Regions from separate parts of the Paenibacillus sp. FSL H8-0122 genome, predicted to be linked through region 2. Evidence: riboswitches for the same ligand, from Rfam matches in the RefSeq annotation. Region 2 holds a riboswitch; each other region holds the start of a gene.
The links. A riboswitch is a leader RNA that binds a small molecule or an ion and turns the genes downstream of it on or off. The one in region 2 is predicted to bind thiamine pyrophosphate.

Region 1 (4,209 bases), 940 kb from region 2:
AGCCGAAGGGCTGGGAACCGGCATCCATCAGCGGCAGCAGGATCTCCAGACTGCGCTGTTCAATGGCTTCATCCAGCGGTGCGGTATCCTCCTGATGGGCAAGCAGCAGCTTCAGCGCTTCATCCGGGTGACCGGCAGTATACTGCTGGCCTTTTCTGATGGCATCCACGAATTTCTGATAAAAGCCCTGTGAATCCTGCAGTCCCTGCTCACTGGCGACCAGCACCAGCTCATAATAATCCGGGACCCCGTAATCCACGGGATTGAAGGAGCGGACCGGATGGCCTTCCTGCTCCAGAATCAGCTGCTCATGGTTGATGAACCCGCCCATAATGCCATCCACCCGTCCGGTGGAGAGAGCAGGGATCAGCTCATAGCCGACATCCACCAGCTTGAGGGAGGAAGGGTCCCCGCCGTCGCTTTTGACCATCGTGTTCAGCATGGCTTCATACAACGGGACGGAGGAATATCCGGCTTGCTTGCCGGACAGCTCTCCGGGGCGGGTAATGCCGCTGTCTGCGGCTACCATGAGATGATTCAGCGGATGACGCACCAGCGCGGCAATCGACTTGACTGGAATCTGCTCACCCCGTGCCATCAGCACCTGGGGCTGATAACTGAGTGCCAGATCCACCTTCCCCGCAGCAACAAGCTTCAGCGCATCATTGGTATCGGCCGGCATCTGAATCTCAACCTCCAGACCTTCCTCAGCGAAATAGCCTTCAGCCTCTGCCGCATACAAAAAAGAGTGAACAGCATTGGGATACCAGTCGAGCATAATCGTCAGCTTATGGGCCCCGCCTTTAGCCCTGGCCTCAGAGGTAGAGGGTGCAGCAGCTGGGGGGCCAGAGGCCGCCGGACTGTTCGTATTGGCGCAGCCTGCCAGGACAGGCAGCATACAGAGCAGCAGAGCAGACAGCAGCATGGCTGGCCTTGAAATCGCATGGTGCAGATAACGGGTATAGCGGATAGTAGTCATGAATAACGTCCTCTTTTCTTCAGAATAATCTTCTCCAGCGCGGCGACTGCCAGAAACAGCAGGATACCGAGCAGGGATAATAAGACAACAGCGGCGAACATCTTGGCGCTCTGCAGATTCCCGGCCATTCTGCGGCTGAAATAGCCCAGCCCCTGGCTGCCCCCAAGCCATTCACCGATGGTTGCACCGATCACACAGTACACAGCCGACAGCTTCAGTCCGGAGAAAAAAGAGGGTAAAGCCAGCGGAACGCCCACCTTCCCGAGAATCTGCCAGCGGTTCGCGCCATATGTCAGCAGCAGCTCCCGGTAAGCGTCCGTGTTCTTGGACAACCCGTCATAGGTGCCGATGACCACCGGGAAGAAGGCGGTCAGGAAGACAACGGCGACCTTGCTCCACAGGGTGTAGCCGAACCACATGATGAACAGGGGAGAGAGGGCGATCAGCGGAACCGTCTGGCTGATAATCAGCAGCGGGTACAGCGCCTTGGCCAGCGGACGGAACAGATGCATGGCGATTCCCAGCAGGCTGCCGCAGACCACGGATAGTGCGAAGCCTGTGAGCACTTCAAGCAGTGTGGCGGGCAGATGTACCCCGAACAATAGATGGCGCTCTTCCATCAATGCCATCCACACCGCAGACGGAGCCGGAAGGATGAAGGGAGGAACCAGGCCCAGCCGGGCTACAGTCTCCCAGACTGCAAGCGTCAGCAGGGCGAGCAGGGCAGCCGGACCGTAATGCTGGAGCAATCTTCTAGGAGCGGCGGTTCTCATATAGCTTCAGCTCCAATTCCTGGCGCAGGGCGGCGAACTGCGGCTCATAGTTCAGACTGTGATGACGCGGGCGGGGGAGACCGGCTGGGAATTCCTGCATCCCGCTGCCGCCACTGCCCGTCATTAGATAGATTCTGTCACTGAGCAGCAGAGCCTCCTCCAGATCATGGGTGATGAACAGCACCGTCTTGTCCAGCTCTGCCCATAACTCCAACAGCCAGCGCTGCAATGAACGCTTGGTAATGGCATCAAGCGCCCCGAACGGCTCATCGAGCAGCAGCAGATCATTCCCCGCCGCCACGGTGCGGAGGACCGCCACGCGCTGGCGCATCCCGCCGGACAGCTCCTGGGGATAAGCCCCTTCGGTTCCCTCAAGGCCGAAGCGTTGCAGCAGGGTACGGATCTCGGCTACGGCGGCCGCTTTGGGACGGCTGCGCTTGAGTTCCCAAGGCAGCAGACAATTGTCCAGCACGGTGCGCCAAGGCAGGAGGAGATCCTGCTGCGGCATGTAGGCCACACTGCCCAGCCTCTTCGCTGCTGCAGCGGACTCGGCTCCGTTCAGCGTAATCCTGCCTTTGTCCGGCTCCAGCAGGCCGGCGATGATTTTGAACAAGGTGCTTTTGCCGCATCCGCTTCCGCCTACGACAGAAATGAATTCGCCGCGCTGCACATTCATGGATAGCCCTGAGAAGACTGGGGTACGGGACGAGCCCGTCCCGAAAGCATAGGATAGATTGCTAATGTTGATCATAAGACTATGTACGAAGCCTCCCCGGATTGATATAGATACTGCGGTGAGCACAAAAAAGCCCCATTCATTCCCGGAGGAATGAATGGGGCGGAAGGTACAGTCAGCTGCGGCCCTGTGACGGGAACCACTGATACATTCTGCTCCACTTCCCTCCGCTGGTATGATCCAGATCAGGTTCAAAGGGTCCGGAGCTTAAGCTCCGTCTCAGTCGGCCGACTCCCCTAGTGAATAATGTTGCTATTGAATTCGTAATTGCTACTTAATATACCACAAATTCCTGTCTTGTAAAGATCAGGCGGTCAGCGCTTCGCCAGACCGGTCACAAACAAGGTGACGATGCCCCGGGAGATGTCCAGCTTGGAGGAATGGTGCCGCTTCTGCTCATACAGGTACAGATCGGGGCTGAGGACAGAGATTAAGGCTGTGGCCGCAAAGGCCGGATCAATGTCAATCAGCTCACCGCCCGCCGCAGCGCGTTGAAGCAGCTCTGTCATCATCACCCCCAGCCGCTGAAAAAAAGGATGCTCAAACTGGGTCAGCTGCTTCTTGCCGGTGAACTCGGCTTTGATCATATTCAGCAGCTCGGCATACTGCTCAATGAAATCGGCAATCTGCTCAATGCTGCTCTGCAGCTGAGCGAGAGCCGGAGCTTCACCGGCACTAGCTGCGACCTGCTGCTCCAGTCCGGACAGGAATTGATCTGCGCTGCCCTTCAGCAGTGCAGAACAAATCTCACCCTTGTCCGTGAAACGGCGGTACAGGGAGCCTTGTCCTATGCCTGCCCGCTTGGCAATGCTGTACATGCTGACCGCCTCAAGACCGCTCTCGGTGAACAACTGGCGGGCAGCTTCAAGAATCCGCTGTACATAAGGATCGGCGGACTCGGGCGGGGCGGATTCTATGGCTTGCGGAGCTGAGCGCGGGAGCTGTGCAGCATCGGTGTCTGGCTTTTTCATGAGAACCCCTTTCAGAAAAGAATTGACACAACGGACAATTGTCCGTAGACTATGAATTGCGCTTACGGACAGTTGTCCGTTCACTCATTATATAGAACAATCTGCCCGCAGGTCAATCTAGAACGCGGACAGCTCAGGAGGAGAAGAGACATGGATCAGACCTTGAAGCAGGAAGCCGATTTCCGGCTGTCCGGCATTCTGGTTCCGCTGCTGGCTATTATTGCAGGAGTATTTATGGTTGTGCTGGACAGTACGGCGATGAACGTAGCCTTGTCCAGGCTGGTGGTGGATTTCAAGACGGATCTGCATACGCTGCAGTGGGTAGTTACCGGATATATGCTGGCCCAGGCTTCCGTTATTCCGCTGTCCGGCTGGCTGTCTGACCGGTTCGGGGCCAAGACGGTCTTCCTGACGGCGGTAGTTGTGTTCACGATAGGCTCGATTCTGTGCGCTACACCAAGCAGCGCCGAGTGGCTGATTGTTTTCCGGGTTATTCAGGGACTGGGTGGCGGCTGTGTGCTCCCTGTCGGAATGGCCTATGTATACAGACTGGCTCCCAAAAGTAAGGTCGGCGTAGTCATGGGCATTATGGGCATTCCCGTTCTGTTCGCTCCGGCTATTGGTCCGGTATTGTCGGGCTGGCTGGTTGAATACCATTCCTGGCGCTGGATCTTCCTTATTAATATTCCGATTGGCATCATCGCTGTGCTGATCGGACTGCGCAAGCTGCCGAGTGCGGCGAAGAACAGC
Region 2 (4,209 bases):
CCCCTCTTCATCGACCCGCTCTGCACGAAGCGCACGCTTCACCTCCTCTGCCGTATAGCGGCTCCATAGCGTTCCGTAAGGAAGCTGCTCCAGCCGGGTCATCGTCTCATAAAAGCTCATAACCGTTCTCTCCTCCCTATTCCATCTGTCAGGCCAAGAACCCGGTCAACGGTGAAGAGGCTGCCGCCGTCTCCTCTACGGGCCCTAGTCCAGCGAGATAAGCCTTGCGCCCTGCAGCTACCGCGTCACGGAAGGCTTCTGCCATCAGCAGCGGATCTGAGGCGGTGGCAATCGCTGTATTAAGCAGCACCGCTGCGGCCCCCATCTCCATCGCCTCAGCCGCCTCGGACGGTCTGCCGATTCCGGCATCCACGATCACCGGCAGCTCCGTCTCGGAGATTAGAATGCGGATCAGTTCCTTGGTCTGCAGTCCGCGGTTGGACCCGATCGGCGCTCCCAGCGGCATCACGGCCGCAGCCCCCGCTGCCTTCAGCCGCAGGGCGGCGGACAGGTCAGGACTCATATACGGCAGCACCACGAAGCCCTCAGCTGCAAGAATCTCGGTCGCCCGGATGGTCTCGGTATTATCCGGCAGCAGATATTTCTGGTCGTTGATGACCTCAATCTTCACCCAGTCCCCCAGCCCCGCCGATCTCGCCAGCCGGGCAATCCGTACTGCTTCCTCTGCGGTGCGCGCACCGGAGGTATTAGGCAGCAAGGTCATGTGGGAAGGAATATGGCTGACAATATTGTCACTGCTCTCCGGGTCCACCCGGCGCAGAGCAACGGTAATGACCTGTGAGCCTGATCGCGTAATCACCTCGGGAATGAGGGTGTTGCGGCTGTATTTTCCGGTGCCAATGAACAGTCTGCTGGTTAGAGTCACTCCGCCAATCATCAATGAGTCTTGCATGTTAACGCCTCCTGGAATAAGTCTTCTTGTTTAGCCTCCGCCTACAAAATGAACCAGCTCCACCCGGTCCCCCTCGCTGAGCAGTGTCTCTCCATAAACCTCTCTGCCGGCAAGCTCACCGTTCAGCTCGACAATCACCAGCTTACCGGCCCACTCGGGCCGGGACAGCAGATCCTCCAGTGTCCGGCAGCTCTCTTCAATTCTTTGCCTCTTCCCGTTAACGGTCACATTCATGCCTGTTCACCTCCTGCTGTACCCTGTGCTTGAGCCATATCCAGCGCTTCAGCCAGCTCTGCTGCCCTGTGGACCGCTTCCCTGTACGCCCGGGCCGCTGCCACCGGGTCCGGGGCTCCGCAGATCCCCGACATGACAGCAATGCCGGCTGCCCCCGCAGCCAGAACCGCTCCGGCATTGCCCGGTGTTATGCCGCCGATGGCAATCAGCGGGATGCAGCTCCAGCGGACGGCCTCTGCCAGCTGCGCAAGTCCGCGTGCCTGCTGTCCCGGCTTACAGGCCGTCGGGAACACATGCCCGTAGAGGCAGAAGTCTGCTCCCTGCCTTCCAGCCTCCGCCGCCTCTTCCCGCGAGTGTACCGATCTGCCGATCCGCAGGTCCGGCGCAAGGCCGCGCACTGCGGCTGGAGGAAGACTGTGCCAGGCTAACTGTACACCGCCTGCCCCTGCAGCCAGGGCAACATCGATCCGGTCATTAATGACCAGCTTCGAAGGCGGAACCCCGGCCTGAAGCATCTGCTGCGCCGCCGCCAGCAGTTCCCGGGCGGGCATGGCTTTTTCGCGGAGGTGGATATAATCCACTATAGAATGTACCGCCACGGCCCATTCGGCGAGCGCTTCAGGCGGCAGCCGCCCGTCCGAGACCGCATGAATCTCATACAACACTCTTTCGCCTCCCGTCTGCTCCAAGCCCGCTCTGCACCACCCCGCAACACAAAAAAGACCGCTCCCCGTAAAGGAAGCAGTCTGGAATAAAAGCAGGAATACCGTGATTAGCCGTATACCCCCGCTGCATTATTCGTTCTCCACTTCCCTACGCTGGTATAAACCAGATCAGGTTCAAAGGGTCCGGACAACTACGCCCGTCTCAGCCTTGCGGCACCCCTAGTGATCGTTCTATGCGGTTGTTTCGTCTTGCTTGTTGTATATTAGCATATTATTTCTGTTAGGGCTATTCTTTCGTAGATTTTACTTCAATTACAAAAACCACGGATGAACTCCCTTCTGAAAATTTACCATCCTCGGTTGTCCAGAATGCTGATATGCCGTAGTAATAAACGCCATGTTCTTTTGGAGCATTAAAAGAGCCGTTCTTCAATGGAATTTGCACTTCTTTATCATCGACAAATTGCTGAACGGTTAATCCGCCGGGTGCCGGTTTATAAGTAAAAGCAACATCAATCCTCCCCTCAGGGGCTATAACAGTGGGAGTAACCCCCTGTACCATGGATTGTCCTCCTGTATAATCCGCACATCCTAATTTTCCCCAGCAATAGCTGCCTTGGGTAACCGGAATTTGGGTTTTTCCGGAAGTAACAAGGGGTAGCGGTGGCGATTCCTGTGTAATTCTAATCCCAATGCTTTTTGCATTTCCTTCCAATCTTGTATTTGCCACAAGTCTCCCTGCAAAAGGAGTCAAATAAATGAACACTACCAGAAAAACTAAAATCCCCGCTGCAGATAGAATGAATCCTTTTTTTCTAAGCATCCCAATCCCCTTTCATATCAAATTATCTAAATAGACGGAAATATATTGTAATAGTTACAAGCGCTGAAAAAAAGCCTGCCGGCAAGCGGTTAGGCTTTTTTAAAATAGAATTTATATGTTGCACACGAATCTGCATCCAGATCTTATTCTGCACCCATCATCCGTTCACAACCTCGCCGCCGTTCACATGCATCACCTGTCCGCTCACATAGGAGGAATCGTCCGAGGCCAGGTACACATACGCCGGTGCCAGCTCTTCAGGCTGTCCCGGGCGCTTCATCGGCTGAGTGCCGCCGAACTCACTGACCTTCTTAGCGTCAAAGGTTGACGGGATCAGCGGGGTCCAGATCGGTCCGGGCGCTACCGCATTCACGCGGATACCCTTATCCGCCAGATTCATCGACAGTGACCGGGTGAAGCTGAGAATGGCTCCCTTGGTGGACGAATAGTCCAGCAGCTGCGGGCTGCCGCGATACGCCGTGATGGAGGTGGTGTTAATGATCGTAGCACCTTTTTTCAGATGAGGCATGGCGGCCTTGGTCAGATAGAACATGGAGAAAATATTCGTCCGGAACGTACGCTCCAGCTGCTCCGCCGTAATGTCCTCAATATGATCCTGCGGATGCTGCTCCGCCGCATTGTTAATCAGGATGTCAAGCTTGCCGAGTCCTTCAACGGTTTGACGAATCAAGCTCTGACAGAAGCATTCGTCCCCGATATCCCCGGCGATCAGAATACACGTTCTGCCCTCCTGCTCCACCTGGCGTTTGGTCTCTTCCGCATCCTCATGCTCGTTCAAGTAGGAGATCACCACATCCGCGCCCTCCTTGGCAAAATGAACGGCAACCGCACGCCCGATCCCGCTGTCGCCTCCGGTAATGAGCGCAGCCTTGCCCAGCAGCTTGCCTGCTGCCTTGTACGCCGGTGTCTCAAACTCCGGAAGCGGGTTCATCTCACTCTCAATTCCGGGGCGCTGATCCTGCACCTGCGGTGGTAAAGTTTTGACAGGTTGCTTGCTAGTGTCTGGCATAATCCATTCTCCTTTCGCTGTCCACAGTATTGTTGATCAATCATGTTAGCATGGCTTAAGGTCTGGTGTTTATGCATCAGGCAGTGTGCCTGCTTGGCTGTACGTTATGTTACTTACCACACTTGGCAGCCGCCCAAACAACCAATCTTGATTCGCCTGCACCTATAGCGGAACGATAGTACGGTAAGCAACGAACGTTTCCAAAAAGAATATTATCTATATCCGCTAGGGGGAATGTCCTATACTTTGTGGGGAACAACGGCAAGATCGTATCGAAATCATACTAGCAGGAGGGTATCACACAATGAATGCAAGAGTCACACTATCTCCGGTCACCCGGGACGATATCGATTTCATCACAGATCTGGAAATGAGCGCTTCACTCTGGCCCTTCGAGGATATGCTTCCAACCGACAAGGATGCAGTCCGGAAGACTGTGACGGAACGAATCCATAGCGATTGGCATAGACAATTCCTGATAAGGCTGGCTTCCCCGGAGGCAACCCTTGTAGGGGAACTGAGTATACATTGGTATGTAAAAGAG
Region 3 (4,209 bases), 1.9 Mb from region 2:
GCAATTCATTTTCCCCTTTTCGATTAAGGCGGAAGTCGATCAAGAGCTGATTGAGAGTCTTCAGGAGGATGGATTTACGCGTTTTTTTCTGGAGAACAAAGAACTGGAGCATTCCTATTATGGAGAGAATCACTGTGTATCCCATGAGAAAATGGAGCGCAGCTATCTTCCGTTTGCCGCTCATGTCTTGTTTCCGCGTGAGAAGGACAGGGATTCCTTCCGCCGCTTTTCCCGGGCCAATGATCTGCTGTGCGGGCTGCAAATGCCCTTCCAGACGATTCCCTTCCACGTGCTGTCGACCGATGTGTTCCTCTGCCCGTTCGAGCTGGGCTTCCTGACGGTAAGAGTGGCTATTGAGGAGGAGAATCTCCCCTTCAGCATGGTGCTCGAATTCGCCGACCGGTTCCGCAACCTGGAGGATGTAAGCTTTCAGGATGAGCATACCTTCATCCATTGTCATAAGAAGTCTTTTGCCCGGGTAGAGGACTTCGTGTTCAGGCATCTGGCAGCCGGGCTGGAGCCGTATCTCGATCCTGCAGAGACGAATGGCAATTATTTCGAGACCCTGCCCTTCTTCGTCGATGAACGGATGCTGGTGCAGGCCTTCTACGGCGTTAATCTCCCGGAGGATGAGGAAGAGATCAGTGTCGAGCTGCTCTACCGGGCCTCCCAAGTGGACGGTCTGAGCATCGACGGCACCCCCTATATGAGCGCAAGTGATCCAGACTATATCAAGCAGTATACCCGGGAGCATTGCTATAGCCGCTGGGGGCCGGACACCTACTATATGACCAATGAGCAGACCTTCTGCTGCGTGAGCCGGGCGAAGCCGGAGATTGCCGCCCAGCTGATCAGCCAGATGTACGGCGAGTATTATTACGGAATGCTGCTGAGTATTTTTCATAAAATCGTGCTGCTGAAGCTCGCCAACCTCCACTCCCGGCTGCGCATCAACCACGACAACGACGAGATCGAGAATCTGATCTTCCTGATCAACAAATTCTCGGCCAAATTCTATTTTCTGGAGCTGATCTCGCAGTCGCAGGGGCGGGAGATTTTTTTTCAGCTGCGTAAGGTGTATGGCAATGATGCCTTGTTCGATGAGGTGAAAATGACCCTGAATGACCTGTTCCAGTACCAGGACAAATTCCAGGCCAAACGGCGGGATACACTCCTGATGGTGCTCACGGTATTCACGGTCATCAGCGGGATATACGGGATGAATCAGGTCATCGAGGATCTGAAGGGCCAGATCGACTGGAGTAAAATGCTGGAGTACTCCGCGTTCGAGTATCTGGCTCTGTTCCTGACCTTCTCCGGGATCACCGTCAGTGTCGGCTTAACGCTGAGAGAGATCTGGAACGGCATCCGCAGCCGCCGCAAGAAGCGGCATTATACGAGGGATTAAGACACAGAGGGTGGACAACGGCAGGACTGCCGTCTATAATACACCGTAAGAACATAGCAATACCCGTGAACTTTATAGAACCAGGGGTGCTGGAATTGGCCGGCTGAGATTGTATCCCACAAGATACTGACCCTTACACCTGATCTGGATAATGCCAGCGTAGGAATCTTCATTCAGCACAGTGCCTTGAGCGGTACTGAAGCTGAATCCCCTCACGCAAGTCACTGGCGTCCCGATCATCGGGACGCTTTTTTGATTCTAAGGATGTACAGGAATAGGGTTTCTGTAAGCTCTGAAGACCAGGGGTTGCTGGAAGGAGAGAAAAAGAGAAATGGGAGTCAAAAAAACAGGACTGCTGCTGATCAGCTCCATGCTGGTTCTCGCGGTCGCGGGATGTGGCGGCGGGAACAACAGCGGCAATGCGGGGGCCAGCGCACCTGCTGCCGGTAACAGCACGGCTGCACCTGATGCAACCGCAGCCGCACCCACGGATGCACCTAAGGCTCTGACCCCGGTCAAGATTGCCCTGGACTGGACGCCGAACACGAATCATACCGGCCTGTATGCTGCCAAGGAGCTGGGCTATTACGCGGAGGAAGGTCTTGATGTGCAGATTGTACAGCCTGGTGCTGCCGGTTCCGACACAATGGTCACTTCTGGTGAAGCCCAGTTCGGCATCAGCGCCCAGGAGGCGCTGACCCTGGCCCGTCTGCAGGATGTGCCGCTGGTATCGATTGCTGCAATCATTCAGCATAATACCTCGGGCTTCGCGGCTCCGAAGGACCGCAATATCAAGACGCCGAAGGATTTTGAAGGCAAAACGTACGGAGGCTGGGGCTCCCCTGCGGAGCAGGCTGCCATGAAAGCGATCATGGACCCCGAAGGCGGGGATGTCTCCAAGGTGAAGCTGGTGAATATCGGCGAAGCGGACTTTTTTACAGCTGTGAAGCGGGATATTGACTTCGCCTGGATCTTCTATGCCTGGACCGGCGTGGAAGCGGAGCTGCGCGGGGAGCCGCTGGATATGCTGTATCTGAAGGATTACGCTCCGCAGCTGGATTACTACACACCGGTGCTGACCACCAGCGAGAAGGAGATCGCCGAGCATCCTGAAGTGGTGAAGGCCTTCCTGAAGGCTACGTCCAAGGGATATCAGTACGCTATCGATAACCCGGAAGAAGCCGCGACGGTCTTGTCCGATGCTGTACCTGATCTGGACCCCAAGCTGGTGCTGGCCAGCCAGAAATGGCTTAGCCCGAAATACAAGGACGACGCCCCGCGCTGGGGTGAGCAGAAGCTTGAGATCTGGAAGAATTACGCCGACTGGATGTACGGCCTGAAGCTGCTGGATAAGCCGCTGGATGCGGAGAGTACGTTCACGAATGAATTTTTGCCGGAATCATAATGAGCCCGCATGGCGGGAATCTTATACCTAACTTGAAAGGAATGATTGATCATGGCTAACACACTGCTCAGCATTCAGGTAATTCCCAAGACACCGAACAACGAGGATTCCATCCCTTACGTAGACAAGGCTATAGAGGTCATTCAAAAGTCAGGCGTGAAGCATCAGGTGAATCCGCTGGAGACTACCATGGAAGGCGAGCTGTCCGAGCTGCTGGATATTGTGCGTGACATGCATGAGGCGCTGATCGCTTCCGGCAGTCCTAGTGTCATCTCACAGATCAAGATCGCCCATAATCCGGGCGGCATCAGCATGGATAAGCTGACGGAGAAATACCGGCCGTGAGAAGCACCTGGAAGCTAGTGTGGCCGCCCTTTGTGGCGGTCCTCTTTTTTGTCGGGATATGGCAGCTATCGGTCATGCTGTTCGACATCCCGGCTTACCAGTTGCCCAGCCCGTCGGATATCGCGCGTGAATCGAAGAACAACGCCTCCGGGATCTGGGAGCACACCGCCGCCACGCTGCGGCTGACCCTGATCGGCTTCCCGGTCGGCACAGGCATCGGCCTGCTCACCGCCTTGCTGCTGCATCTGCTGCCCTGGGTCAAGCGGGCGATCTATCCGCTGCTGATCCTCAGCCAGAATGTGCCCTCCATTGCGCTGGCCCCGCTGCTGATTATCTGGTTCGGCTTCGGCCTGCTGCCCAAAATCATCCTGATCACCCTCGTCTGCTTCTTCCCCGTAGCTGTTGCAGCCATGGGCGGACTGGCCCAAAGCGACCGGGTGATGATGAACTATATGAAGATGGCCGGTGCGGGCAAGTGGCAGATCTTCACCCGGCTGGAGCTTCCCGGCTCCTTGCCCTCCCTGTTCTCCGGGCTCAAAATCTCCGCCACCTATGCGGTGATGGGCGCAGTGGTGGCCGAATGGATCGGCGCCGACAAAGGGATCGGCTACTATATGCTACTGCAGAAGGCCTCTTACCGTGCGGACCGGATGTTCGTGGCCATCGCCATTATCGTGCTGCTGAGTCTCGTATTATTCGCGCTCATTGCCCTGCTGGAGAGATGGCTGGTGCGCTGGAAGCCGCGCAAGGAAGCTTAACGTGTACGGAAGAATCATCCAAAACGGAAGTAACCATAATGAACTGAAGGAGGCTGGACGAAGTGTCTGAGCTTACGAGGATTGAACTGGAGAAGGCAGACGGAGATAGACGCCTGGGTACACGGAGTGTGCCGCCTGCGCTCGAAGTCAGCGGCATCAGCAAGTCGTTCCAGCACCGCCGCCGGGAGACGCAGGTTCTGGATCAGGTGTCCCTGACCGTGGAGCCGCAGGAATTCGTCTCCATTGTCGGCCCGTCCGGCTGCGGGAAAAGCACGCTGTTCCATATCATCGGC
Region 4 (4,209 bases), 2.3 Mb from region 2:
GCGGTTCTCCAGCTTGAACGTATGCACGGGATGACCGGGCTGCTCCTCGGGCTTAGAAGAACGGTGAATCTGTTCAATCGAGCCTTTGAAAATCGCCGTATGCACAGAGCAGAGGCGCTGTACTTCCTCTACCGGAATGCCTTCCTCGGTCATCAGGGAGTGCTCCATGGCGGAGATTTCCTCCACCGTAACATCGCCTACCGCCTCTTCAAATCGCGCCTTGACCTCCTCCACGCTTTTGCCCGCATGCAGCTCCTTGATGATCTCTCTCAGCATAGCCTGGCGGCGTGTCTGTTCCGGCACATCGACCTCGCGGTTATTAATCAGTTCGCTCATCGCAATCTCTCCTTCTATTCTATAATCTCGAAACCATGCTGCCAAAAGGCCAGCCGAACGGTTTCCAGCTCTATTTTCTTTAACTTCATTCCTTTAGACAGGGTCATGAACCGTCCTGCGGTCTGCAGCATTCCAGGCTTCGCAATATCACGGAATCCCAGCTCCACCATGATCTCCACCACTTCCGGGTGCCTGGTTACCAGCTCAAAGACCGATTCATCCAGCTTCAACGCTTTGCTCATCCTTTTGCACACCTCACTAATGAGAACTCTTCTCAAGCAACAGCTTAGCATAGGTCACAGAGGTGAATTGTGATTGTAATCACTAACTATAAAAAGACTATCCCCGCAAGCCTTTCAGCTTGGGAGATAGCCTAAGAATGTTGCGATTCCGCTATATTAGCAGCTAAATTACAGTGATTTGCTCCATCTATGAGAATTACGGATATCATGCGAAATCCGCATGCTGCAGAATTTAGGACCGCACATCGAGCAGAAATGCGCCTGCTTTGCCCCCTCTGCCGGAAGGGTCTCGTCATGATACGCGAGCGCCCGTTCCGGGTCGAGGGAGAGATGGAACTGGTCGCGCCAGCGGAACTCGAACCGCGCCTTGGACAGCGCATCATCCCGGTCCTGCGCCCCCGGATGTCCCTTGGCGAGGTCTGCGGCATGTGCAGCGATTTTATAGGTAATGACGCCTTCGCGCACATCATTCTTGTCAGGCAGGCCTAAATGCTCCTTAGGTGTAACGTAACACAGCATCGCCGTCCCGAGCCCCCCGATTATCGCTGCCCCGATGGCCGAAGTGATGTGATCATAGCCGGGTGCAATATCCGTAGTCAGCGGGCCGAGGGTATAGAAAGGGGCTTCGTGGCAGATCTCAAGCTGCTTGTCCATATTCTCCTTAATCTTGTGCAGCGGCACATGGCCCGGACCTTCGACCATGACCTGAACATCGTGCTTCCAGGCTAGTAGCGTCAGTTCTCCCAGTGTCTCCAGCTCGGCGAACTGAGCTTCATCATTGGCATCGGCGATAGAGCCGGGACGCAGGCCATCCCCCAGCGAGAAGGCCACATCATACGTCTTCATAATCTCACATATATCCTCGAAGTGTGTGTACAGGAAGTTCTCCTGCTGATGAGCCAGGCACCAGGCGGCCATAATCGATCCGCCCCGGGATACGATGCCGGTCATTCTCCGGGCAGTCAGCGGAATATAGCGCCGCAGTACCCCGGCATGAATGGTGAAGTAATCCACTCCCTGCTCCGCCTGCTCAATCAGCGTGTCACGGTAGAGCTCCCAGGTTAAGTCCTCGGCTATGCCGTTCACCTTCTCCAGCGCCTGGTATAAGGGCACTGTCCCGACCGGCACAGGAGAATTGCGGATTATCCACTCCCGGGTGGTATGGATCTTAGAGCCGGTGGAGAGATCCATGATGGTATCTGCCCCCCAGCGGGTTGCCCACCGCATCTTCTCCACCTCTTCTTCAATAGAAGAAGTGACCGCAGAATTTCCGATGTTCGCATTGATCTTCACGAGGAAGTTACGGCCGATAATCATCGGCTCACTCTCCGGGTGATTGATATTGGCCGGAATGATGGCGCGGCCTGCGGCCACCTCATCCCTTACGAACTCCGGCCGGATATTCTCACGGATCGCAATATACTCCATTTCCGGTGTTATGATCCCTTGCCTTGCATAATACAGCTGGGTCACATTGCCGCCTGCATAGGCCCGCCGGGGATTCCTGCACAGTCCTGGATGAGCTTCTGCGGCAGCCCCTTCTCTGCGGATTCCGTTATCCTCCGGCCGGACGGCTCTTCCGGTGTATTCCTCCGAATCGCCGCGTTCCTCAATCCAGCATGAACGGTGCGGCGGCAGTCCCCTCCGAATGTCCGTCTCCTCCGCGGCATCCGTGTACATACCGCTTGTGTCATAGACCCGCAGCGGAGCATTGTCCTCTTCCCCGGCAACGCCTTCGGTTCTGCTGAGGCTGATCTCCCGCATCGGAACCCGGATATCCGGGCGTGAGCCCTCCACATACACTTTACGGCTCGCGGGGAATCCGGAAAGATTCACCTCTTCGTTCTTGAGCATTCCTGTCATTTCAATCTCCTCCTCTTCGCTCTGTACACTCATCAGATAAGAGGTCACGCAGCAGATTGAGCTGAAGAATCTATAGATTCCTGCAAGTCAAAAAGCCGCTCCACCTGGAGCGGCTTTATTAAAGGAACAGCCAAATAAGACTGTATTCAAAAAAGGTCCGACTCCACTTTCCTACGCTGGTATGATCCAGATCAGGTTCAAGGGTCCGGAAATTCAATTTTCCCGTCTCAGCCTATTCAGGCTCCCCTAGTGGGTATCTTATCTAATTAAATGCATTCTACCAGTTTGGGTAATTGTTGTAAACCCGTTATTTGTCCAGCGATTCGCTCCAGTCGTGCACCATCGTGCCTTCCAGGAACTTCTCAGCATCCATGGCGGCCATACAGCCGGTCCCTGCTGCCGATATCGCTTGACGGTAACGCGTATCCTGCACATCGCCGCAGGCGAATACGCCTGGGATGTTGGTCTCGGTGGTACCCGGGTTCACCACGATATAGCCATTAGCATCCGTGTTGATTTGCCCGCCCAAGAAGGCTGTGTTCGGTGTGTGTCCAATCGCTACGAACACGCCGTCTGCTTCTACCAGCTCTGTCAGACCTGTCTCATTATTAAGCACCGTAAGGCCCTTCACTCCGGTCTCTCCTACCGTTACTTCAACCGGTGTGCGGTTCAAGGCCCAGGTTACCTTACTGTTGTCACGCGCCCGGTCCTGCATGATCTTCGAGGCCCGCAGCTCGGGACGGCGGTGAACCAGCGTTACGCTGGACGCAAAGCGGGTCAGGAAGCTGGCTTCCTCCATGGCGGAGTCTCCGCCGCCGACGACGACAATCTTTTTATTACGGAAAAAGAAGCCGTCACAGGTCGCACAGGTGCTGACCCCGCGTCCCACATTCTCCTGCTCGCCCGGGATGCCCAGATATCTTGCAGAGGCCCCGGTTGAAATAATAACTGATTCTGCTTCCAGTACACCCATCCCGTCCACGGTTACCTTGAACGGGCGCTGTGAGAAGTCCACCGACTCCACCCAGCCGTTCTTGAATTCAGCGCCGAAGCGTTCCGCCTGCTTGCGCATATTGTCCATCAGGTCCGGACCCAGAATCCCTTCAGGGAAGCCTGGAAAGTTCTCCACTTCTGTCGTCGTTGTCAGTTGTCCACCCGGCTGCAAGCCTTCAATGACCAGCGGGCTCAGGTTCGCACGCGCCAGATAAATCGCGGCAGTCAGCCCGGCCGGGCCTGTTCCGATTACAATCGTTTTGTACATTACATTGGCCTCCTTACAAGTAGGTGTTCTTACAACAGCAATTGCTTCAAATACGGGTAGTGGACGGCGATAAGCCGCCGGTTCCGGGCAGCATCCCCTTGGGTCCGGGAGCAGCCGCAGGCTCCTGCTCTTCGCCGGGCGAGCCGCCGGCTTCATTCAGGTTCTCCCCGATCAGCCGCTGAAGGCTGAACAATGCCGCCTCCTGCAGGCGGTCCTCCTTCAGCGGCTCCTGCTCCAGAACTCCGCGCAGTACCTCGGACATCTCCTCGTCCTCAATCCAGCGGAGAGCCTCGGTCACCTGAAGCTTCGTAGCGGAATCGCCGTAGCGCAGCGCCCAGAAGAACGAGGCGCGCAGCAGCGGATTATTCCGCACTTCTTCAGTGAATCTGCCCGTATTGCCCTTCCACTGCTTCAGCTGCTCCTGGAAGGGCAGCTGATAGTTATAGCTGACTGCAGGCATAGGCTGTCCTTCTGCCCGGGCCTGCTGGAGCTGGGACAGGAAGAACG

Region 1: linked by a shared signal. The riboswitch ahead of NSS64_RS14590 (ABC transporter ATP-binding protein) and the one ahead of NSS64_RS18500 (thiamine phosphate synthase) in region 2 are both predicted to bind thiamine pyrophosphate.
Region 3: linked by a shared signal. The riboswitch ahead of NSS64_RS26510 (ABC transporter substrate-binding protein) and the one ahead of NSS64_RS18500 (thiamine phosphate synthase) in region 2 are both predicted to bind thiamine pyrophosphate.
Region 4: linked by a shared signal. The riboswitch ahead of thiC (phosphomethylpyrimidine synthase ThiC) and the one ahead of NSS64_RS18500 (thiamine phosphate synthase) in region 2 are both predicted to bind thiamine pyrophosphate.

Annotation. Positions count from the first base shown of each region.
Region 1 is NZ_JBBOTB010000001.1:3,325,582-3,329,790, reverse strand. It holds gene NSS64_RS14600 (ABC transporter substrate-binding protein) at 1-979, opposite strand, end outside; gene NSS64_RS14595 (ABC transporter permease) at 976-1,752, opposite strand; gene NSS64_RS14590 (ABC transporter ATP-binding protein) at 1,733-2,503, opposite strand; TPP riboswitch at 2,634-2,736, opposite strand; gene NSS64_RS14585 (TetR/AcrR family transcriptional regulator) at 2,803-3,459, opposite strand; gene NSS64_RS14580 (DHA2 family efflux MFS transporter permease subunit) at 3,610-4,209, shown strand, end outside.
Region 2 is NZ_JBBOTB010000001.1:4,268,606-4,272,814, forward strand. It holds gene thiH (2-iminoacetate synthase ThiH) at 1-120, opposite strand, end outside; gene NSS64_RS18490 (thiazole synthase) at 149-913, opposite strand; gene thiS (sulfur carrier protein ThiS) at 944-1,147, opposite strand; gene NSS64_RS18500 (thiamine phosphate synthase) at 1,144-1,812, opposite strand; TPP riboswitch at 1,941-2,043, opposite strand; gene NSS64_RS18505 (hypothetical protein) at 2,099-2,635, opposite strand; gene NSS64_RS18510 (SDR family oxidoreductase) at 2,793-3,665, opposite strand; gene NSS64_RS18515 (GNAT family N-acetyltransferase) at 3,970-4,209, shown strand, end outside.
Region 3 is NZ_JBBOTB010000001.1:6,206,340-6,210,548, forward strand. It holds gene NSS64_RS26505 (hypothetical protein) at 1-1,408, shown strand, start outside; TPP riboswitch at 1,481-1,591, shown strand; gene NSS64_RS26510 (ABC transporter substrate-binding protein) at 1,740-2,813, shown strand; gene NSS64_RS26515 (thiamine-binding protein) at 2,865-3,158, shown strand; gene NSS64_RS26520 (ABC transporter permease) at 3,155-3,916, shown strand; gene NSS64_RS26525 (ABC transporter ATP-binding protein) at 3,997-4,209, shown strand, end outside.
Region 4 is NZ_JBBOTB010000001.1:6,532,214-6,536,422, forward strand. It holds gene NSS64_RS27825 (DUF438 domain-containing protein) at 1-336, opposite strand, end outside; gene NSS64_RS27830 (DUF1858 domain-containing protein) at 351-578, opposite strand; gene thiC (phosphomethylpyrimidine synthase ThiC) at 747-2,441, opposite strand; TPP riboswitch at 2,593-2,699, opposite strand; gene trxB (thioredoxin-disulfide reductase) at 2,749-3,702, opposite strand; gene NSS64_RS27845 (tetratricopeptide repeat protein) at 3,749-4,209, opposite strand, start outside.